4 regions of the Metabacillus dongyingensis genome follow, and region 1 is predicted to be linked to each of the others. Evidence: riboswitches for the same ligand, from Rfam matches in the RefSeq annotation. Region 1 holds a riboswitch; each other region holds the start of a gene.

Region 1 (5,607 bases):
ATAATAATATACCACGCTGAAATTCCCTTTGCAATAGCTTTTTTATCATTTTATAAAAAAAGATTTTAATTATCGAAAACGCACTGAATTTGTCTGAAATTCAGTGCGTCATATTCGAATCAGGACTGTTTTAAATGAAGAACATCAAGCAATCTCCTTTTAAGTAAAGCAAATTCCGAACTAGTAATGAGATTTTCTTTCCTTGGCCGTGTAAATTCTACGTTCACTTCTTCTATTAGGCATCCAGGTCTTGGTGAGAGGATGAAGATTCTGTCTGACAGGAAGATAGCTTCATCCATATCATGTGTAATGAATATCACTGTCTGATCTGTTTCCTCGCATATTTGGATAAACCACTTCTGCAGTTCAAGTCTTGTCATCGCATCAAGTTTGCCGAATGGTTCATCTAATAGAAGAAGTTCTTTATTGTTTAGGTATGCTCTTAGGAAATTGGCACGCTGCCGCATTCCGCCTGAGAGCATAAAGGGATAATGCTCTTCAAATCCTGCAAGCCCAAATTTCGGGAAAAGACCGCGAGCTTGAGTGCGCGCCTCATCTCTCCCGGTACCTTGTATTTCTAATGGAAGAATAACATTATCCAAAACCGTTCTCCATGGAAACAATACATCACTTTGGGGCATATAGCCGACAAGACCGGTTTTATTTGTAATATCTTCTCCATTATACTTTACACTGCCTTTAGTCGGCTTATTGATGCCGGCTATAATATCAAGCAATGTGCTTTTTCCGCAGCCGCTTGGTCCAATAATGCTTACAAATTCACCCTTTTTCACATTCAAGTCTGTCGGCATCAGGACATTCTGGTCTTTAGAATAAGATTTGCTGATTTGAGAAAGAGTCAGCATGCTATTTCTTTCCTTCAGGCAGGAATTCATTTGTAAAAGCTTCACTTGGTTCAATGTTCTCTTCAATCAGCTTTCGTTCATACATCCAATCGGCATATCTTTTCCAGACTTTTTCATCTTGAATGCCCCATTGCTTCGCTTTTCCCTGATACTGATCACTTAGCCACACTTGGCTTTCCTTTACTAGCTCAGCATTAATCTCAGGTACATTTTTAATCAGAATATCCGCTGCTTCTTCCGGCTCTTCAATGGCAAATTGATAACCCTTTGATGTAGCCTTCATGAAGGACTGAACCATTTCTTTGTCTTTTGCAATTTTGGATTCGCTGGTTGCAATAACCGGAGTGTAATAGTTTAATGCTGGATCAAGGTCTTTTAAATAGATGTAGTTCAATTCAATTCCCTGGCGAGCAGCCTCAACCCCATCCCATCCCTGGAAAATCCATTGAAAGTCTGTATCGCGTCCGATCGACTTGAAAAAGTCTGTTGCTCCAAGCGTGACATAATCCACTTTTTCAAAGTCTGCATTCGATTTATCCATTACAGCTTTAATAACAGCTTCTTCTGTAGGAGAACCCCATCCCCCGTAACGTTTTCCTTCAAAATCCTTTGGAGAAGTGATGTTTTCTTCTTTTAAAGAAGCAAATGCAGAAGTATTCTCCTGTATGATTGCTCCTATTGAAACAATCGGCACACCTGTTGATCTTGCGTGTGTAATATTCTCCTGATGGCTGACAGCAAAATCAACTTCACCAGAGGCAACAATCTGATCCGCACTGACTCCTTCACCAGGTTCAACTATTTCAACATCAAGACCTTCTTCTTTATAGAAGCCATTTTCTTTCGCTGCATAAATGCCTGTATGATTTGTATTTGGAAACCAATCCAGCATAATCTTCACTTTTTTTAATTCCTCATCAGAGGATTTTTCTGCCGATCCGCATCCAGATAAGATGAACACTAAACTAAATAGAATAAATACGAGTTGTTTCATTTTTTCTCCCCCGTGCTAGTTAGAATGCTTTTGCTGCTTATATTTCCAAGGCATCATGATTCTTGCCAGTATTTCAATAAGTGTAAAAATGATTAAGCTTAAACCTACTATTAAGACGATTGTTGCAAATACTTTATCTGTCAGAAACGATTGGGAGGATCGAGTCAATAGAATTCCGAGTCCTTTGCTTGCACCCAGCCACTCTCCGATAACCGCCCCCATCACACTGTATGTTCCGGCTATTTTCAACCCTGAAAAAAAGAAAGGTGTTGCAGCTGGAAGCTTCAATTTTAAAAACATCTGTCTGCGGCTTGCTCCAAGCGTTCTCATGAGCTTCACCATATCCCTGTCTACTAAACGGAAGCCGTCAGAAAGATTGATGGCGATCGGAAAGAAACAAACGAGCGCCACGACAATTACTTTAGGAAAAATGCCGAATCCAAACCAGATGATAAGCAATGGAGCAAGCGCTATTATTGGAATGGTTTGTGAAAGAACAAGCAGCGGTTCAACTGCTTTTCGAACCCAATCTGACAGGTCTATTAAGATAGCAATCAATACGCCCGCTGTTACAGCGATCAATAAACCAAGTACTGCTTCCGACAGAGTCTGCAGGATATGTCCGCCTATCGTTCCCCTCATTTCAGCAAGCGTGATGAAAATATGAGTCGGACGAGGCAGAATCCAATTTTCCACTTTTGAAACGATGACAGCCAATTCCCACAAAAAGAGGAATGACAGCAGCACTATACCAGGAAGCGCTATTCCTGAAAGTGTTTTAACGGTATTTCTTAAGTTTTTCATCCATTGTGACCCCTTCTTTTGGGCGGTAATGAATTTTCATGTGAGTCATTACCTCGGTTGCACCGGCTGAAATACAGGCATCCTGCGCTTGCTTAACGATATCAATCAATTCATCTAGCTCTCCCTCCATAACCGTCTCCATCGCACCTACCTCATATTTAACTCCTGATCGCTGAACAACCTCGATCGCTTTGTCGACAATTTCATATGTATTCCCTTCTGATGATTTAGGCAGCACCTGAAATGCTAGATTTACACTGGACATTCTTTATCCTCCTTAAAATTTATTAATATATGAATATCTGACCGAACAACAAAAAAGGCTGCCACTGGGGCAGCCTTAACGCATTCGCAAAGTTATGGAAAAGTAATGCATCTTCCGCATTCCCTCCGCTGGCATTACCCAGATCAGGTTAAAGGGTCGATACAAGAATCAGTATCCTCTCAGCCAAGTTCACTCAGCTCCCCTGCATATATTGAATTCATGGAAACTATAGCAAGATTTTGGATCCTTGTAAAGACAGATAAAAGAGCTTTCCATTCTTTTCTGAAAAAAATCAAGATTTAGTCTTGTCGAATTTTGCAACTTCCTGTATAGTAGTGTCTAAATCATATATTGCATTTGACCACTTGGGGAGCCATTCGGCTGAGAGTGAACGTTATGTTCAGACCCGTTGAACCTGTATAGTTAAAGCTTACGTAGGGATGTGGCGATGGATTCAAGTGATAACCCAACCAAAGCAGTGCGTGGAAACCATCCGACATTCCCCGCATTGCTTTTTATTATGGAAAAAAACTGCCCCGGTCAATGCTGAAAAGGGGAAGAGCTATGCAGACAAATACACGTCTAGTTTTTTTAGTAGAAGCAGCGATTCTATCAGCAATTGCATTTCTGCTTGATTTAGCAACAAGCTTCATTGGCAAAATGCCTCAGGGAGGGTCAATTTCGCTTGCAATGATTCCAGTCCTGATCATGGGTTTTCGCCACGGATTAAAGGGAGGACTGCTGACAGGCTTTTTACTTGGCGTTTTGCAGACGATTATGGGCTACACCACAATTGTGCATCCAGTCCAGGGTTTTCTTGACTATTTTGTTGCATTTACCGTGGTAGGTGCCGGAGGAGTTTTCTATAAACAAGTCCAAAGCTCTCTGAATCCTCTTAACAGAGGACGATTAATTGCTTACGTAGTAGCAGCGGCTTTTCTGGGAAGCTTCCTTAGATTTGCTGCACATACACTTGCCGGCGCTATTTTCTTTGCAGAATTTGCAGGCGATAAGCCCGTTCTGCTGTATTCAGCCGGCTATAACGCTTCCTACATGGTGCCTACATTTATCATTTGCTCAATCGTCTTAGTACTGATGCTCACTGCTTCTAAATCACTTGTCTTAAAAAGAAAATAGATTCTGTCAAAAGCACCGATTTTTTTCGGTGCTTTTTTATCCTATTAAAATTTATATAATTTCTTCCATTCATGTCTATTCCAGCGCCTGACTCTTCGGTCAGAACTTATTTCTTGTCATAAACACTCTATCATCAGCATGTACTAGTAGTAATAGATTTCTTATGGAGGGCAAATGATGAATCTATCCTTCTCATTGATGATGATAACATTTTTATTGTCGATTATTCATTTTCTATATGGTTATTTTGAAGCGATAAGGATCAGCAACGAAGAAGAATTAGTCAACGGCTGGTCTATGATTTTCTCTTTCCCGCTTGGGTTTGTATTCGCATATTTTGCTTCGGTATTTCATCAGCAGGTTTTACCCCACTAAAAAGAAACGCGACAAGGTCACGTTTCTTTTTTCATTACCTCTATTAATTTCTCTAAGTACGGATCCAATTCCTCAAATGAGTATCCAGCACTTTCAGCCTTTGACACATTCAGTGTCCATTCACCTGATAATCCATAAGGTGAAGCATTCTCTTTCGCAATCTCCCTTGTCACAATCGCTTTTTTCCCGACAGCACATCCGATTTTAAGCAGAAGATCATTCAGTGACAGACTTTTTTCAAAAGCGGCATTGTATGCACCCGTTAAGGTTTTTTCTCCAGCCATATACAAGAATCCCGCTGCGTCCTCAGCTGAAGTATAGCTGTAAAAATATCCAGGATCTGCAATTCCAATCGGTTCCTCGTTCTTCACCTTTTTCACATGAAATAAAAAGCGTTCCGTATAATCATCTATTCCGATTACCAGAGCAGGTCTTACAGCGGCAACAGGCACATCCGCATTCTGAAAAAGATAGGCTTCTGCACTGCGTTTCGCTTCCTGATAGCCGCTTATCCCTTTATAGTCTTTGCGCTCTTTAAAAGAAGGCTCATACGACAGAGGATCAAAGTCCTCTTCTGTCTTCCCTCTCCCAAATTCATAGACTGCCATTGTCGAAGTGAAAATATAATGCCTGATTTTGCCGTGTAGCGCTTCATAAGCAGATTTTGCTTCAAGCGGCGAAAAACACGATTGATCATAAACAACGTCCCATTGTTTATGATCAAAGGCTTTAATCATTGATTCTTTGTTTTCACGATCGATAATCAGACGCTCTACGCCATCTCCAAAGTCATCATGAGTTCTTCCTCTTGTTGCAATCGTCACTTTTGCCCCATTTTCAAGCAGATTATGAACAAGTCTTTTGCCGAAAAATTGCGTTCCGCCCAGTATTAATGCTCGATTCACAGTGATCCCTCTTTCCTTTTCAATGCAGCTGCCAGTTTCGACAAATCACGCCATCCAAATGCGGTCTCCTGATGATCTGTCCCATCAATCGTATAGACGTCCTCTGCGATCCTTTCGGGCAAAAAGCGTTCATAGAATCCTTTTGAAGGATTCTCATCCATTACCCACAGCAGCATAGATTGATAGTTTTTCCGAAGCAGTTCATTTGCAGTTGCCTCTACAAGCCTGCGCCCGATGCCTGCTCCCTGCACTTCTTTTAAT
Region 2 (5,607 bases), 1.3 Mb from region 1:
TCAATTTTTGATGCAGCCGATTATTTGGTCAGCAACATTTTGATGCCGATTGGCGCTCTGCTGATCTCCATCTTTGTTCCTTTGAAAATGAAAAAATCCATGCTTTACTCAGAACTTGCTAACGGTTCGTCTTTATCTAAAGGGCTCTTTAACACTTGGTTCTTTTTAATGAGATATGTAGCTCCAATTGCTATTTTCCTTGTTTTGCTGGATGTTTTAGGAATCTGGAAACTGCTTTCCCGTTAAATTAGGCTCTATCAAGCTTTCCCTCCATATGTTAAAATAGGTAAAATTCAGAATGGAGGGTGATAAGCTTGGAGCACTTATCATTATTTATCATCATGTCGATCTTATTAATTTTATTGCCTGGACCTGATACAGCCATCGCTACTAAGAATACAATCACTGGCGGGCGGGCAGGAGGAATGAAAACAGTGTTCGGGGCTTTGACAGCACTTTTAATTCATACTTTTGCAGCTGTGTTAGGTTTATCAGCACTTATTGTCAAATCAGCTTTTCTCTTTTCAATCCTGAAGTACGCGGGAGCTTGCTACCTCATTTATTTAGGCCTTAAATCTTTATGGACTTTAAAAAAACCGGGCAGAATACAAGATAGAGAAGAACAAAAGCCTGAAGCAAAGCAAGTCAGCTGTTATCAGCAGGGATTTTTGACAAATCTCCTAAACCCTAAGGTAGCTGTTTTCTTTTTAACCTTTTTGCCTCAATTTTTGGAGCCGGGATCAAATACTTTTACACAGTTTATGATCATGGGATTAACATACACCTTTCTTACTTTTATTTGGTTTATTATTTATATTTATTTGATTCATCAATTGAGTGCTTTCATGAAGAAGCCAGCTGTACAAAATTGGATGGAAGGCATTACCGGTGCAGTACTCATTGGATTTGGCATAAAATTAGCATTGGAAAGAAAGTAAAGACATCAGATATGATGTCTTTTTTATTTTGGCTGCTGATCTTGCCTACTTTGAAAAATACTATTAGCACAAATAGGAATCAATAAACCAGGAAAGCTGGGTTCTTATTATTTGATTCACATAAATGAACCTGGAAAGGAATAATAATCCATTCCTGACAAATCGGCTCTAAAATTGAGGAAATAAAAATGATAATACAGTCTAATGTCTGAATCACAAGAAGCTTATGAGAAAAGAACTTGGTGATTGCCCGTTTTGAGTGCCTCATAGATTTTCTCCGAGTATGATTCCTGCATATAAAAATTGGACTTGAAATTGTGCCTTTATACATTCATTTGCCATTTCAGTTTGGGATTCCAATCATACTTATTTTCATTTTATTGATAAAAACAAAAGTGATGGAGAAAAAAAACAGCTGCTTAATGGTTGCAAATCCAGTGTCAGAAGAGTAGACTTTGAATCATAAAATAAAATAATGAAAACGGGAGCTTGTGGAATCAGGCTGAGAGTACGGCTATCTGCCGTAGACCGAATGAACCTGTTGGATAATGCCAGCGCAGGGATGTGATTCAGGGATACATATGAGCACTTTGCCGCGGCAGAGTGCTCTTTATTATGGGGAGGAAAAAATATGATAGAGCCTAAAACGATTTATGCGATTCTAGAAAAAGTAAGAAAAGAAAAACCTCTGGTGCACAATATTACAAACGTTGTGGTAACGAATTTTACAGCAAATGGCCTGTTAGCAATCGGAGCATCGCCGGTCATGGCTTACGCCAAGGAAGAAGTGGCGGATATGGCGAAAATTGCTGGGGCACTCGTATTAAATATTGGCACCTTAAACGAAGAAAATGTAGAAGCGATGCTGCTTGCAGGGAAATCTGCCAATAAGCATGGCGTGCCAGTCATTTTTGATCCGGTTGGTGCAGGCGCAACAAAATACCGTACTGAAACAGCACAAAAAATCGTAAAGGAACTGGAGATCACTGCAGTTAGAGGGAATGCTGCTGAAGTGGCAAATGTCGTTGGGGAGAGCTGGTCGATAAAAGGAGTCGACTCCGGTGACGGCGAAGGTGACATAATCGAACTTGCTGTAAAAGCTGCAAAGCAGTTAAACACTATTGCGGTCATTACAGGAAAACAGGATATTGTTTCAGATGGAGAAACAACATATATATGCAAAAATGGTCATTCTCTATTAACTAAAGTAACAGGTGCAGGCTGCTTGCTCACCTCTGTTATCGGCGCATTTTGCGCTGTTGAAAAAGATTATGTTCGTGCTTCTGCTGCAGCATTAGCGGTTTACGGGAGTGCTGCAGAACTTGCAGCTGAAGGAATTGAAGGTCCCGGAAGCTTTCAAATCGAGTTTTTAAACAATCTTTATACCATTTCAGCTGATAATATTCAAAAACTTTCTGCGCTTGAGGAGGTCAGCCATGTCAATCTCTAAAGCACTGACAATTGCAGGCTCTGACAGCGGAGGCGGAGCAGGAATTCAGGCGGATTTAAAAACGTTTCAGGAATTGAATGTATACGGAATGTCTGCCATTACAGCGGTTACCGCTCAAAACACACTAGGTGTACATGGTGTGTTTCCATTAACAGCGGACGCGGTTGTGCAGCAGATTGAAGCGATTGGCTCAGACATTGGAGCTGATGCCATTAAAACCGGAATGCTTTTTAATAGTGAAATTATTGAAGCTGTTTCTGAACAAATAAAGAGGTTCAATTGGAGCAAAGTGATTGTAGATCCCGTCATGATAGCCAAAGGCGGTGCTTCATTATTGCAGGATGAAGCAGTAGAAGCATTGAAAAATCATTTGCTTCCGCTTGCTTTGGTCGTTACTCCCAACATTCCAGAAGCTGAAGTGCTGACGGGTTTGAACATTCTCAATCTTGATGATCGTCAGACTGCTGCCAAAATCCTGCATTCTTTTGGCGTGAAAAATGTTGTGATTAAGGGAGGTCATGCTGAAAACGAGGAACAGTTAGTAGATTTGTTATTTGATGGAACAGAGTTCAGCTATTTTACAAGTGAACGTATTCATACAAAAAATACACACGGAACCGGCTGTACCTTCGCAGCTGCCATTACAGCCGAGATCGCAAAAGGAAAGTCAATTTATCATTCGGCAGAAACCGCCGTTGCGTTCATCCGGGAAGCGATAAAAGAAGATCTTAAATTAGGACAGGGCCATGGACCTACAAATCATTGGGCTTATCAAAAGAAAAAGAGGGGACCTTTGCATGTGGAATGAGGAAGTGCGCGCGAAACTCCAGCTTTATTTTATTATGGGCAGCACAAACTGTACGGAAGACCCTGAAAAAGTCCTGTTCCAAGCAATTAGCGGAGGCATATCTATGTTTCAGTTCCGGGAAAAAGGAACGGATGCTTTAACAGGCAGCGAAAAAAAGAACCTGGCAAGAAAACTGCAGCAGCTTTGTAAGGACCATGGAATACCATTTATCATAAATGATGACATTGAACTAGCTCTTGCACTAAATGCAGATGGAGTTCATATCGGACAGGATGATGAAGATGCCGGAGCAGTAAGAAAGATTTTAGGCGAGGGGAAAATTGTAGGTGTCTCAGCCCATACCCTTGCAGAGGTAGAGAAGGCAATCGAGGATGGAGCCGATTATATCGGAGCAGGGCCTATTTACCCTACGCGTACAAAAACAGATGCAAAGCCTGTTAAGGGGACTTCTCTTCTTGAAGAAGTAAGAAACTGCGGCATTTTGATTCCAATCGTAGGAATTGGTGGCATTACAGCTGAAAATGCGCGTGCAGTTATTGAAGCAGGTGCCGACGGGGTCTCGGTAATTACATCGATAAGTCTTGCAGAAGATGTCTATAAAAGTGCGGCTGCTTTGAAGAAATCTGTATCTTGAATAGGAGAATAAAAGAAAACGTGCAAATCTTGATGATCATTTGCACGTTTTCTTAATGTTTGGATTTTTTAACGGCGATCCAGCTCAATTTTTTTTTGGTTCTTCTGTAAATCTCTCATGAATACTAGATTACTGGCAAAAATAAGGCGGTTCAGAAGGATTCAGAGAAAATACATAGAATAAAAGATGATGAAGTTCCCTGAATTTAATATAATAATATTATGTAAACTATAGCGGGTAAAATGATTAAGTACTTAAACCATAAAGAATACTGCACAGCAGAAAAGAGGACAGATTAAATTCTGTTCTTTTTTTATGAATAAAAGTATAGGTATGATGTGCTAGAATTTATTCTTATTTCAAAAAAATGCATAGGCAGGAATGACTGATTTTTCAGAAGTCATTGACATTGATAATCATTTTCAATTAATATTCATGTGTACTCACTGACAAGACAGTAAGGAGCTGAATCATATAGAAAACGTATATGAATTTGAAGCCATCATAGAAGACGGAGAGTTAAACCAAACTATTTCTCTTCGGCAGGTCAAAATAACAGATTTTCAGATTTTATTCAGCTGGATGCATCAGCCGCATATCGCGCCGTTCTGGAAGCTGAATGTAAGTGAAGAAGAGTTTAAGGCTTATTTAGAACGCACCGTTAAAGCAGAGCACAAACGGGTTTTTCTATGTTTTTTAGATGACAGGCCAGCTGGCTATTTGATTGCGTATTCTATCCAGCATGATTCAATAAGGAACTATTATCAAGCTGAAACAGGTGATCTTGGAATGCATTTATTAATTGGGCCAAGGGAGCTTTTGAATAAAGAGCATGGCTTAATGATTGTGAGGGCAATGACTGCATTTCTTATGAAAAAATACGGATCAAGCAGAATCATTGGCGAACCTGATATAAGAAACAGGATCGTCATTCCAATTTTAAAAGAAATTGGCGGATATGTTGCGGATACCATTTTGCTTCCTCATAAAAGAGCGGCACTCGTTATTGGTGAAAAGACTCGTTTTAATGATTATATGTCAAACAAGAATGTAAACTTTATTAAGCTTCCAAGTGAAGATAAGGATCTATTAAATGAAAAGGCAGGAGCGTTATGTGAAAACCCATCTCCCAATTGATGAAGATATGAAAGAGCTGCTGGATAAAATAGGTGCTAGAATGGCTGAACTCAAACATCCTCCATTAAGCGACTTATCTGCTGAGCAGTCACGGTATTTTTATAAAGAAGCACGAACATTCTTTCAAAAGATAGAAATGAATGACATGATGATTTACAACGAAAAAATCGAATCAGCTGATCATCAAATTCCTGTAAGGATTTATCAGCCTGCATCAGCGGAAATGCTGCCAGTATTGGTATTTATGCATGGCGGCGGGTGGGTTTTTGGAGATCTCGACAGTGCCGATTCTATGTGCAGGTATCTTGCAAAGCACGCGAATTGTCTGATTGTATCCGTCGGTTACCGGCTTGCACCAGAGCACCCGTTTCCTGCGGCGCTTATGGATGTTCTTGCCGTTTCAGAGTGGGCGCCTCAAAACATATCTAAATGGAATGGTGATCCAGCCCAACTTGCAATTGGGGGAGAATCTTCCGGGGCAAACCTTGCAGCTGCAGCTGTACATTGGCTGAAGGATCAAGGAAAGCAAGCATTTACAATGCAGTGTTTACTCACTCCTGTATTGAATCACAATTTTTACACGGAATCTTATCAATCGGGCTATTCATTTAATCTGACGAAAGAGAAAATGGAATGGTTT
Region 3 (5,607 bases), 440 kb from region 1:
TAACTTCTATTGATTCAGAAGCGAAAACACTCACAGCTGAAAACCTTGAAACAGGGGAAACGTTCGAAGATACGTATGATAAATTAGTGATGACAACAGGTTCATGGCCGATCGTGCCTCCGCTTGAGGGAATTCAATTAAATAATATCGTGCTTTCTAAAAACTTTAACCACGCTAATAATATTATCGAAAAAGCGAAGGAGGCCCAGAAAATTACAGTAGTCGGGGCAGGCTATATTGGGATTGAGCTTGTAGAAGCGTTTGAATCATACGGAAAAGATGTTACTTTAATAGACAGTTCAGACCGCATTTTAAGTAAATATCTAGATCCGGAATATACAGAAGTCATTGAAGATGAATTTGAAAATCGCGGCATTACTCTTGCTCTGGGTGAAACAGTCAGCAAATTCGAAGGCGAAAACGGCAATGTTTCAAAAGTAGTGACAACCAAAGGCGCGTACGAGACAGATCTAGTTGTTCTTTGCATAGGATTTAAGCCGAATACAGGTTTGCTTCAAGGGCAAGTTGATATGCTTGATAATGGCGCTATAATCGTAAATGAGTATATGCAAACAAGCAATGAAGATATTTTTGCAGCAGGCGACAGCTGCGCGATTCTCTATAATCCAACCGGGAAGCATGCTTATATTCCATTAGCTACTAATGCCGTCCGGATGGGAACATTAGTCGCTAAAAACTTAGTGAACAAAACGATTAAATATATGGGTACTCAAGGTACATCAGGCATTAAAATTTATGAAAATAACATCGCTTCAACAGGCATGACAGAAACAGCTGCTTCTTTTATGGATATGAATGTGAAAAGTATCACAATCTTAGAAAACGATCGCCCTGAGTTTATGCCCTCCTATGAACCTGTCACTTTAAAGGTCGTTTATGAAGAAGAGACAAGAAGAATTGTCGGTGCACAAGTGATGTCAAAAGCGGATTTGACTCAATCAATTAATACTCTATCAGTCTGCATCCAAAATCGCATGACGATTGATGAGCTTGGCTTTGTCGACTTCTTCTTCCAGCCTCATTACAACAAGCCTTGGAACTTCTTGAACCAGGCTGGTTTGCAGGCGATACAGTAATAGATGAAAAAAGCGGAATGCATGCATTCCGCTGTTTTTTTATGGTTTAGGAGATTTTTGTAAAAAAGAAAGTATTTCATTCAAATAAGAAAGTATTTTCCTGTTTTTCGCCAGTATTACGGACATTTCGGACAGTAAATGGACCGGTTTGGAAAGTAATACAAGGTTCGCCCCTAAAATGATTCAATGAACCGGCAGAACGTTCACAGCCTAAATGGTCTACTGATAGATAGCTGAACCGTTTTCAACAAATTCTTTTGACTTTTGCTTCAGTCCTTCTTCAATTTCCTGTTCTTTAACAGTATTTCTTAAATCGTGGGAAATTCTCATCGAGCAGAATTTTGGCCCGCACATCGAGCAGAAATGAGCGGTTTTAGCTCCTTCGGCAGGTAACGTTTCATCATGATATTCCTTTGCACGGTCAGGATCAAGGGAAAGATTAAATTGATCTTCCCAGCGGAATTCAAATCTCGCTTTAGACAGGGCATCGTCTCTATACTGTGCATTAGGATGTCCTTTGGCTAGGTCAGCGGCGTGTGCAGCAATTTTATAGGCAATGACTCCTTCGCGAACATCATCTTTATTAGGCAATCCCAAATGCTCTTTCGGCGTTACATAGCAAAGCATCGCGGTACCGAACCAGCCAATCATCGCTGCACCTATAGCTGAAGTGATATGATCATAGCCTGGTGCGATATCTGTCGTTAATGGTCCAAGTGTATAAAAAGGTGCCTCATGGCAAATTTCCTGCTGCTTTTCTACATTTTCGCGAATCATGTGCATTGGAACATGGCCAGGACCTTCAATCATCACCTGTACGTCATGCTTCCATGCGATTTTCGTGAGCTCACCCAGGGTTTCAAGTTCTGCAAATTGTGCTTCATCATTTGCATCTGCAATCGATCCGGGACGCAGGCCATCGCCTAATGAAATGGAAATATCATAACGTTTTAAAATCTCGCAAATCTCCTCAAAATGGGTATAGAGAAAGTTTTCTTCGTGGTGGGCTAAGCACCATCCTGCAAGAATGGATCCTCCTCTTGATACAATCCCGGTTGTTCTTTTAATTGTAAGAGGGATATACCTCAGCAAAACACCTGCATGGATTGTAAAGTAATCGACCCCTTGTTCCGCCTGTTCAATTAAGGTATCTCTGTACACTTCCCAGGTTAAATCCTCAGCAATGCCTTTTACTTTTTCAAGCGCCTGGTAGATGGGCACTGTTCCAACCGGTACTGGTGAATTTCTGATAATCCACTCCCGGGTGGTGTGAATATCTTTGCCTGTCGATAAATCCATGATGTTGTCAGCACCCCATTTGATTGCCCATGTCATTTTTTCAACTTCTTCTTCAATGGATGATGTTACTGCAGAGTTGCCTATATTTGCATTAATTTTGACATGAAAATGTTTGCCTATGATCATAGGTTCACTTTCTCTATGATTGATGTTTGCAGGTATAATGGCTCTGCCGCTTGCAACTTCACTTCTAATGAACTCAGGGTCCATGTTTTCACGAATGGCTATAAACTCCATCTCAGGTGTAATGATTCCTTTTCTGGCGTAATGAAGCTGAGTGACATTGGCATTCTTTTTTGCCCGCAGTACTTTTCTATCGCCAGTAAAGACGTTTTCATTTGAAGTCATATCCCCTTGTCGGCCGTTATCCTCAGGCTTGACTCTGCGACCTGAATATTCTTCCACATCATCCCGTTCAAAAATCCAGCTTCTTCTGACTTCAGGTAACCCCTTTTTAATATCAATGGCAGCGGCTTGATCCGTATAAGGACCACTCGTATCATAAACAAGCACTGGTTCATTATCCTGTGCAAGCTCAATTTTCCGAAATGGAACACGAATGTCCTCTCTTGATCCTGTTTTATACATCTTTTTGCTGCCATCAAACTGTTTAGTGAATGCGAAATCCAATCTTAACTCCTCCTTATATCGTTTAATAGAGTTTTGATCTGCACCCGCGAAAGAAATAGAAAAAGGGTTCTGTTAATGAACAGAACCCTTGGAACAGTATGTGTAAAAAGCCAAAAAAAACGGCCTACGCCACACCGCTTCCCTACGCTGGTATCATCCAGATCAGGTTCAAAGGGTCAAAGAATTGCGTTCTTCTCTCAGTCCAGCATCATGGACTCCCCCAGCAGAATGAAAAAATATTCATTTGTTAGCAATATAGCAGGTAAATCGGCAATCTTGCAAGTGATAATTTTCACAATTATAAATTTTGAGTATGCTTGAGAAACAATCATGTGGTTCATTGTACCTGATTTCAGTCCGTTGGTATTGGGAGAGAGCTCATTGCCTATCATCCCGCTATCTGGAAAAAGGTAAAATGGGAGGAGGATTATCCAAACATCCTGATTGAACCTAAAGTAAGTGTGGAAATAGTCCACCATGGGATTATTAATTAATGGCTAATACGAAGCTTCATTAAAAGTGAGTGAAAATCAACAATGCCGTGGAAGAGTCAAAATTCATTAGAAACACATCCCGTATTGATCATAAAATACGGGCTTTTTATTTATTCGCTACTAGGGCAGTACCTTATTAATTGAATTTTTGATATATTAAGGATATGTATGTATTTGGAGGAGATGGACCGCGATGAAGAAGCAAGAACAGGCTCATGAAGAGAAATTTCTTTCTCAGGAAAGACTCGATGGCTTAATGGAAGTCTATCTTAATCAGCTTGAGAACTCTCCAACCGCATTTTTAATTCACGAAAACCGAAAGTGGACATATATAAATCCTTCTGCCATGAATCTGTTAGAGTTAAAGTGCAAGGAGGATCTCATTGGAAAATCCATCTGGAATTCAATTGATCCTCAGCATAGAGAGATAATTGAGCAGCGGATCACCGATACAAAAAATGGTTTCACACCGTCTTCAATGGAACAGATCTGGTATACCAGACGAGGATTGCCCTTAACCATGGAAGTAACATCACTGCCAAACATATGGGGGGACAGGCAATCCACCCAGGTGATTATAAGAGATGTCACAATTAAGAAAAAACTTGAACAAGAACACGAGGAAACGATAAAAAAGTTCCGTCTGATTACTGAAAATATGCGTGATATCGTTGGGCTTCTAGATGCAAACGGACTTTTCACCTATGTATCTCCGTCTTATAAAGAAGTACTTGGGTATGATATATCAGAAGCAGTCGGATACACTCCTTTTCAATTCGTTCATCCGGAGGACAGGGAGCTGATTGCCGGCCAATTTTATAAAATGCTCAAGGAAAATAGACAGATGACGGTTGAGTATCGATATTTATGCAAGGATCATACTTATATATGGCTTGAGTCGCATGGAATTCCCGTCACTGAAAATGAATCCTTAAAGCATGCGATCGTCATTTCAAGAAACATTACACAGCGGAAGCAAACAGAAGAAAAATTGAGAAAAAGCGAAAGCAAGTACCGGATCATTTTAGAACACAGCAACGACTTAATATGTGTAGTCGATCTTAAAGGAAATTATATATACGCATCGCCCTCTTATAAAAAAGTCCTGGGATACGAGCCTGAGCGTATGATCGGGCAAAATGTCTTTAAATATATACTTGTTGATGATCATGCTAAAGCAGAAGGGATTATACACACCCTTTTAACCACAAAAGGACCTGTCACCATCCCTTATCACAAGATCAGTCATACAGGACAGGCTGTCTTGTTTGAGGGAAAAGGAATGGCTGTTTTCAATCAGCATGGGGACCCAGAAAGCATTGTGTTCATATCAAGGGATATTACTGAAAAAAGAAAAGTCGAAGAATATATCCGCAACTATGAGAAGCTTACCGTACTAGGGGAGCTTGCAGCTGGTGTTGCCCATGAAATCAGGAATCCGCTTACATCCATTAAGGGATTCTTTAAGCTGCTGACTGAAAAAGACAGGGACCAGAATGAGATAAAATATCAGAATGTCATCATGGATGAATTAAGCCGAATTGAGCAGATCGTCAATGAATTTATGGCACTGGCAAGGCCCCAGGCTATTCATCTGAAAGAATGCACTAATGTTGTAGAACTTCTTAAAGACACGATGATTTTATTAAATCCAGAGGCTTCCCTCAGAAATGTGGCTATCGATCTTAAATTTGATTCAGATGCCGCAAAAATAGAATGTGAAAAAAATCAAATGAAACAAGTATTCATCAATGTTATGAAAAATGCCATAGAAGCTATGCCGGACGGAGGCAGCCTTAAAATAAGAGGAGAAAACAAGGATGATTTATTTTATCAGCTGACGTTTGAGGATAATGGGACAGGTATTGATGAAAAGCGTCTGGAAAAACTCGGAACGCCTTTTTTTACAACAAAAGAAAAAGGCATTGGACTGGGTCTTACAATCAGCAACAAAATCATTACCGAGCATAATGGGGAATTCAAAATGGAAAGCGAACTTGGCAAAGGCACAAAGGTAATCATCAGACTGAAAAAGTAGGGGGGCTTAAGGTTATGAAGCAGTTTACAAAGGGGCAATTTCTTAAAGC
Region 4 (5,607 bases), 2.2 Mb from region 1:
CTATCTGACCATCATGGATGATGAAGCTGCACAGGAAATTCGTGAACTTCTGCATTACGAAGAATTTACGGCAGGAAGTATCATGACCACGGAATTCATTGCCATTATTGCAAATCAAACTGTCAAATCGGCCATGCATATTTTAAAGCATGAAGCTCCTGACGCTGAAACGATTTACTATCTTTATGTAATCGATGAAGATAAGCATCTAGTGGGCGTTATCTCGCTTCGTGATTTAATAGTCAGCGATGATGATCTCATGATTGGCGAAATTATGAGTGAACGGGTATTTTCCGTATCTGTAGGAGAAGATCAGGAAGATGTAGCAAGAAAAATGAGAGATTATAATTTCCTTGCACTGCCGGTAGTTGATTTTCAGAATCATCTTTTAGGAATTATAACGGTTGATGATATCGTTGATGTTATCGATGAAGAAGCATCTGATGACTATTCGAAGCTTGCAGCTGTATCTGATGTGGATTCCATAGACAGGGGTCCTCTGTCAGCCGCTAAAAAAAGATTGCCCTGGCTTGTGATTCTATTATTTCTCGGAATGTTAACGGCAAATTTAATAGGACAGTTTGAAGAAACGCTTAATAAAGTGGCCATTCTTGCTGTTTTTATCCCGTTAATTGCCGGAATGGCGGGGAACACTGGTACTCAGGCACTTGCGGTAGCCGTCAGAAGAATAGCGATGGGCGACCTTGAAGAAGGCGGTAATTTTAAAATTATTGCCAGAGAAGCTGGTACAGGAATTATCAATGGTGCCGTGTGCGGAGTTCTAGTGACAGGCGTCGTCTATTTTTGGCAGCATGATTTCTTCCTGGGACTTTTAGTAGGCATTTCCATTCTTGCAACCCTGACTGTTTCGACAATCGCGGGCGCTTTTGTCCCGCTGGTGATGCACCGGCTCAAAGTTGACCCTGCTGTTGCATCAGGTCCATTTATTACAACGATTAATGATATTATTTCCATATTTATTTATTTTGGTATGGCTACATTGTTCATGCAATATTTAATCTAGATTTAGTTAGGAGGGAAATACTGTGCATGGAGATTCCTTTTCATCACTAGTTATCGTACTGTTAGCCGCTTTTGTAACCCCTCTCCTGCTGCATCGCTTTAAAATTAAAGTCATGCCTGTTGTAGTTGCCGAGATTATAATGGGGATTATTATCGGGCAAAGCGGATTTAATCTTGTTCAGGAGGATATGTGGCTCGAAACGCTATCCATGCTCGGTTTTATTTTTCTTATGTTTTTGAGCGGACTTGAAATTGATTTCACTGCTTTTATCGGTGGACGGAAGAAAGAATTGCTGCCGAGCGGGAAGGAAGCGCCAAATACGTTTGCCGTTTCTTTTCTTGTCTTTGTTGGCATCTTTATCTTGTCTCTGCTCTTATCGTATTTGTTTGTTTTCTTTGGTTTTATAGAAAATGCCTTCTTGATGACGCTGATCATTTCCACCATATCGCTCGGGGTGGTGGTCCCTACACTGAAGGATGCAGGCATTATGAAGTCGAATATCGGACAGATTATCTTGCTCGTTGCTGTCATAGCAGACTTAGTGACGATGATTCTGCTTGCCGTGTTTGCATCGATTTATGGAGGAGAAAATACAAATACATGGCTGCTGCTGCTGTTATTTGGTGCTGGAATTGTTTTATATTTTCTCGGCAAAACCTTTCAGAGCAGATCATTTATTGAAACGATGTCTAAAGGCACGATTCAAATTGGGACAAGGGCTATTTTCACTCTGATCATTGTCCTTGTTGCCTTATCAGAAACAATCGGGGCAGAAAACATATTAGGAGCGTTTTTAGCGGGTGTTCTGGTCTCACTGCTGTCCCCAAACAAAGAAATGGTTCAGAAAATGGATTCCTTCGGCTACGGATTTTTGATACCGATCTTCTTTGTTATGGTTGGTGTCGATCTTGATGTATGGTCGATGTTTAAGGATCCAAAAATTTTAATGCTGATCCCATTGCTGTTTATTGCCTTGCTGATCTCTAAAATTGTGCCGATTTATTTACTGAAGAGATGGTATGACACAAAAACAACGCTTGCTTCAGGATTTTTGCTGACATCAACCCTTTCCCTTGTTATTGCGGCAGCTACCATTGGAGAAAGAGTAAATGTGATTGATGCACAAATGTCAGGTGCGCTCATTTTAACGGCTGTTCTGACGAGTATTTTTACTCCGATTGGATTTAAGAAGCTTTTCCCTGAACAGCTGTCTTCGCAAAAGAAGCTGAAGGTAGCTTTTATAGGAGCCAATCAAATGACACTGCCGGTGACACGCGAGTTAAATCCGAAGATGTACGATACGACGGTGTATCATACTTATGTCGATAAAAATGAACAGCAGATCGCTGAATCATTGTTTCATATTGAGGAGCTTGAAGATTACTCAATTGAGACCCTGCAGTCCCAGGGAGTATTTGAAGCTGATATCCTTATTGCTGCTGCAGGAGATGAGGATACGAATGCTGAAATCGCCATGTTTGCAAAAGAGGTTGAAGTTGGACGGGTGATTGCAAGCATCTCATCACCATTATTAGACGAGCAGCTAAGAGCGAAAGACATTGATGTCTTCTCTGTTCTGCTTTCTACCAAAACCTTGCTGAGGGCTCTTATTGAAGCACCTGGCATCATGAAGATTCTGACCAATAACGATTCAGCTCTTTATCAGATAAAAATGAACAACAGACACTACGATGGCATGGTGCTCCGCAGCTTTCCATTTACAGGCGACGTTATTTTTGTCCGTATTTTCAGGGAAAATGAATCGATTGTGCCGCATGGCGATACAGAGCTGAAACGCGGAGATTTACTGATTCTGACTGGATCAGCTGAATATGTGGATGAGCTCAGGCAAGAGCTTGAGTTCCATAAAAGTTGATAATTTTGACTTGAAAGTTTCTTTGAGCATGGTATGATGTACATGTAAATATTTCTAAAATAATATATAAACAACCGCTAGGGGAGCCCTTTTAGAAGGGCTGAGATTGAAGTTTGCCTTCAAGACCCTCCGAACCTGATCTGGCTAAAACCAGCGTAGGGAAGTGGTGTAAAGGTCTATTCATACACCACTTTTCTATGCGAAAAGTGGTTTTTTGCCGTTTTTATACTAAAAATGAGGAGGAACAAAACATGTCATTTTCAAAAGAATGCCGGGAGTATGCAGATAAATGGTGGGAAGGAAGCTTTGAACATCCTTTTGTAAAAGGAATTGGCGAAGGCAGCCTTTCAAAGGAGAAATTTAAATACTATGTGATGCAGGATTCTTATTACTTAACGCATTTTGCAAAAGTGCAGGCTTTTGCAGGGGCGATGGCCCCTGACCTTCATACAACATACCGGATGTCCGTTCATTCACAGGGAACCTATGAAGCAGAGCTCTCTTTGCATCAGCAATTTTCTGTCCTGCTTGGAATCACAGACACCGAACGGAAGGAGTTTAAGCCATCGCCAACTGCGTATGCTTACACCTCCCATATGTACCGTTCAGTTGCGACAGGAAATCTTGGTGAAATCATTGCAGCTCTGCTTCCATGCTATTGGCTCTATTATGAAGTCGGGGAGCACCTGAAAGATTGCAAGCCTGGTGATGAAGTTTATGAGAAATGGATTGCGACTTATCACGGTGATTGGTTTAAAGAGCTTGTCCTCGAGCAGATTGCAAGATTTGACGAGCTTGCTCTGCGTGCAAGCGATCACGAGAGACAAATGATGAAGGAAAACTTCCTCATCAGCTCGATGTATGAATATCGTTTTTGGGATATGGCGGAAAAGATGGAAGCGTGGGATGAGACACAAACCATGCTGATGCAAAAGTGAAATTGCACCTTGTCACAGATGGACGGCACTCTGCTGCAGAGCTCGTAAAAATCATCACAGATATACATACCTCTGCAGATGCCATTCATATTAGAGAGAAGAATAAATCAGCTGGGGAACTGATCAGCTTAATTGAAGAGCTCCATCAAAATGGGGTTCCGAAATCAAAGCTTGTCATGAATGACCGTGTGGATGCAGCTGTTCTTTCTGGTTTGCATCAGGTTCAGCTCCCATCGCACAGCTTCAATGTGAAACTGGTGAAACAGCGCTTCCCGCATCTTGAGGTAGGCTGTTCAGTCCACACTGCTGCTGAAGCAGTATATTGTGCTGAAAATGGGGCAGATCGTCTCCTTTTCGGGCATGTATTCCAAACATCATCAAAAAATGGTCTAGAAGCAAGAGGGATAAGCAAGCTTGCGGAAATAGCGGAATCTGTCAGCATTCCAGTCATTGCAATTGGAGGAATCAATCCTGCTGTCATTCCTGATCTAAGAGATATAAAGATTGAGGGAGCAGCCGTGATGTCCTATGTTTTTTCAGCGGAGCATCCAAGTCATGCGGCACTTGAACTTGCTGATCAATTAAAAAGGGGGATGGGCCATTGAAGCCTTTATTTGATGCCGGCATTATCGGCGGAGGAGTCATCGGGCTTGCCTCTGCCTATTATTTAGCGAAAGCCGGACTTCGAGTTGCGGTATTTGAAAGCGGAAAAACAGGCAGCGGAGCATCCAGTGCTGCGGCGGGTATGCTTGGCGCCCATACTGAAACTGAAAAGGATGATGCTTTTTTCAGGTTTGCTAAAGAAAGCCAGGCGCTTTATCCAAAATTAGCTCATGATTTACTGCTGGAAAGCGGAATTGACATACAGCTTCAATACAATGGAATGTACAAACTGGCAATGACGGCTGAGGAAGCCGATTCTTTGAAAAAAAGAGCAGAAATTGAAAAGGACGTAGAATGGCATTCCAAAGAAAAAGTCCAAGAATATGAAAAAGGCATAACAGATGCGATTTACGGGGCTCTGAAAATTGAAAAAGATGGAAAGCTTACTCCAGCCGCGCTGTGCAAAGCCTTTACAAAAGCCATTCAGCTGATGAGCGGAAAAATCTTTGAAAACACACCAGTATACAAATTCAGCAGATTTGAAGGCTCACACTATGAAATCGAAACGCCTCAAGATACGTTTTTTTGCGAAGCTCTTATTCTTGCAAATGGCACATGGAGCAGCCGGCTGATAAAGGAGTTCACACGCAATATATTTGTACATCCTGTTAAGGGCGAATGTTTGTCTGTGACAATGAAAGATGGAAAACTATCTTCTACTGTTTTTCATGAAAGCTGTTATCTTGTGCCAAAGCTTGATGGAACAATAGTTATTGGGGCAACGATGAAAGAAGGAACCTGGAATACAGAGCCTTCCGTACAAGGAATCGCTGCTCTCATGAATAAAGCAGTTAAAATTATGCCGGCAATTGAAGATGCCTCTTTTCAGCGTGCATGGGCAGGATTAAGGCCGGGAACAGCCGACAGCAAGCCATTTATTTTCAAGCATCAGGGCATACCGAATCTCTTTGTGGCAACAGGGCATTACCGAAATGGCATCCTGCTCGCTCCCAAAACAGGTGAAATGATCAGAGATTTATTTTTTAATCGACCGGCAGCTGAAGAATACGTTCATGCATTTAGAATGGACCGTGCGGCAGGGGTGAAACTATGAACATAAAAGTGAATGGCAGCATGATAGAAATGCAGTCTTCAGTGCGCACCGT

Evidence for each region. Region 1 has a riboswitch for thiamine pyrophosphate ahead of K8L98_RS20150 (MTH1187 family thiamine-binding protein). Riboswitches for the same ligand answer to the same signal wherever they lie in the genome.
Region 2: it holds a riboswitch for thiamine pyrophosphate, as region 1 does, so the genes downstream of both, thiM (hydroxyethylthiazole kinase) here and K8L98_RS20150 (MTH1187 family thiamine-binding protein) in region 1, are expected to answer to the same signal.
Region 3: it holds a riboswitch for thiamine pyrophosphate, as region 1 does, so the genes downstream of both, thiC (phosphomethylpyrimidine synthase ThiC) here and K8L98_RS20150 (MTH1187 family thiamine-binding protein) in region 1, are expected to answer to the same signal.
Region 4: it holds a riboswitch for thiamine pyrophosphate, as region 1 does, so the genes downstream of both, tenA (thiaminase II) here and K8L98_RS20150 (MTH1187 family thiamine-binding protein) in region 1, are expected to answer to the same signal.

What each region holds. Positions count from the first base shown of each region.
Region 1 is NZ_CP082944.1:4,037,277-4,042,883, forward strand. It holds gene K8L98_RS20135 (ABC transporter ATP-binding protein) at 120-866, opposite strand; gene K8L98_RS20140 (ABC transporter substrate-binding protein) at 868-1,860, opposite strand; gene K8L98_RS20145 (ABC transporter permease) at 1,876-2,664, opposite strand; gene K8L98_RS20150 (MTH1187 family thiamine-binding protein) at 2,639-2,929, opposite strand; TPP riboswitch at 3,031-3,143, opposite strand; TPP riboswitch at 3,286-3,387, shown strand; gene thiT (energy-coupled thiamine transporter ThiT) at 3,494-4,066, shown strand; gene K8L98_RS20160 (hypothetical protein) at 4,244-4,441, shown strand; gene K8L98_RS20165 (NAD-dependent epimerase/dehydratase family protein) at 4,459-5,346, opposite strand; gene K8L98_RS20170 (GNAT family N-acetyltransferase) at 5,343-5,607, opposite strand, start outside.
Region 2 is NZ_CP082944.1:2,737,535-2,743,141, reverse strand. It holds gene K8L98_RS13595 (sodium-dependent transporter) at 1-246, shown strand, start outside; gene K8L98_RS13590 (LysE family translocator) at 315-938, shown strand; TPP riboswitch at 1,410-1,518, shown strand; gene thiM (hydroxyethylthiazole kinase) at 1,570-2,388, shown strand; gene thiD (bifunctional hydroxymethylpyrimidine kinase/phosphomethylpyrimidine kinase) at 2,375-3,196, shown strand; gene thiE (thiamine phosphate synthase) at 3,186-3,830, shown strand; gene K8L98_RS13570 (GNAT family N-acetyltransferase) at 4,296-4,967, shown strand; gene K8L98_RS13565 (alpha/beta hydrolase) at 4,945-5,607, shown strand, end outside.
Region 3 is NZ_CP082944.1:4,475,729-4,481,335, reverse strand. It holds gene K8L98_RS22220 (FAD-dependent oxidoreductase) at 1-1,097, shown strand, start outside; gene thiC (phosphomethylpyrimidine synthase ThiC) at 1,317-3,026, opposite strand; TPP riboswitch at 3,149-3,258, opposite strand; gene K8L98_RS22210 (Ger(x)C family spore germination C-terminal domain-containing protein) at 3,392-3,520, shown strand; gene K8L98_RS22205 (PAS domain S-box protein) at 3,714-5,558, shown strand; gene K8L98_RS22200 (hypothetical protein) at 5,573-5,607, shown strand, end outside.
Region 4 is NZ_CP082944.1:1,221,769-1,227,375, forward strand. It holds gene mgtE (magnesium transporter) at 1-1,024, shown strand, start outside; gene K8L98_RS06020 (monovalent cation:proton antiporter family protein) at 1,047-2,900, shown strand; TPP riboswitch at 2,970-3,079, shown strand; gene tenA (thiaminase II) at 3,152-3,838, shown strand; gene tenI (thiazole tautomerase TenI) at 3,835-4,443, shown strand; gene thiO (glycine oxidase ThiO) at 4,440-5,555, shown strand; gene thiS (sulfur carrier protein ThiS) at 5,552-5,607, shown strand, end outside.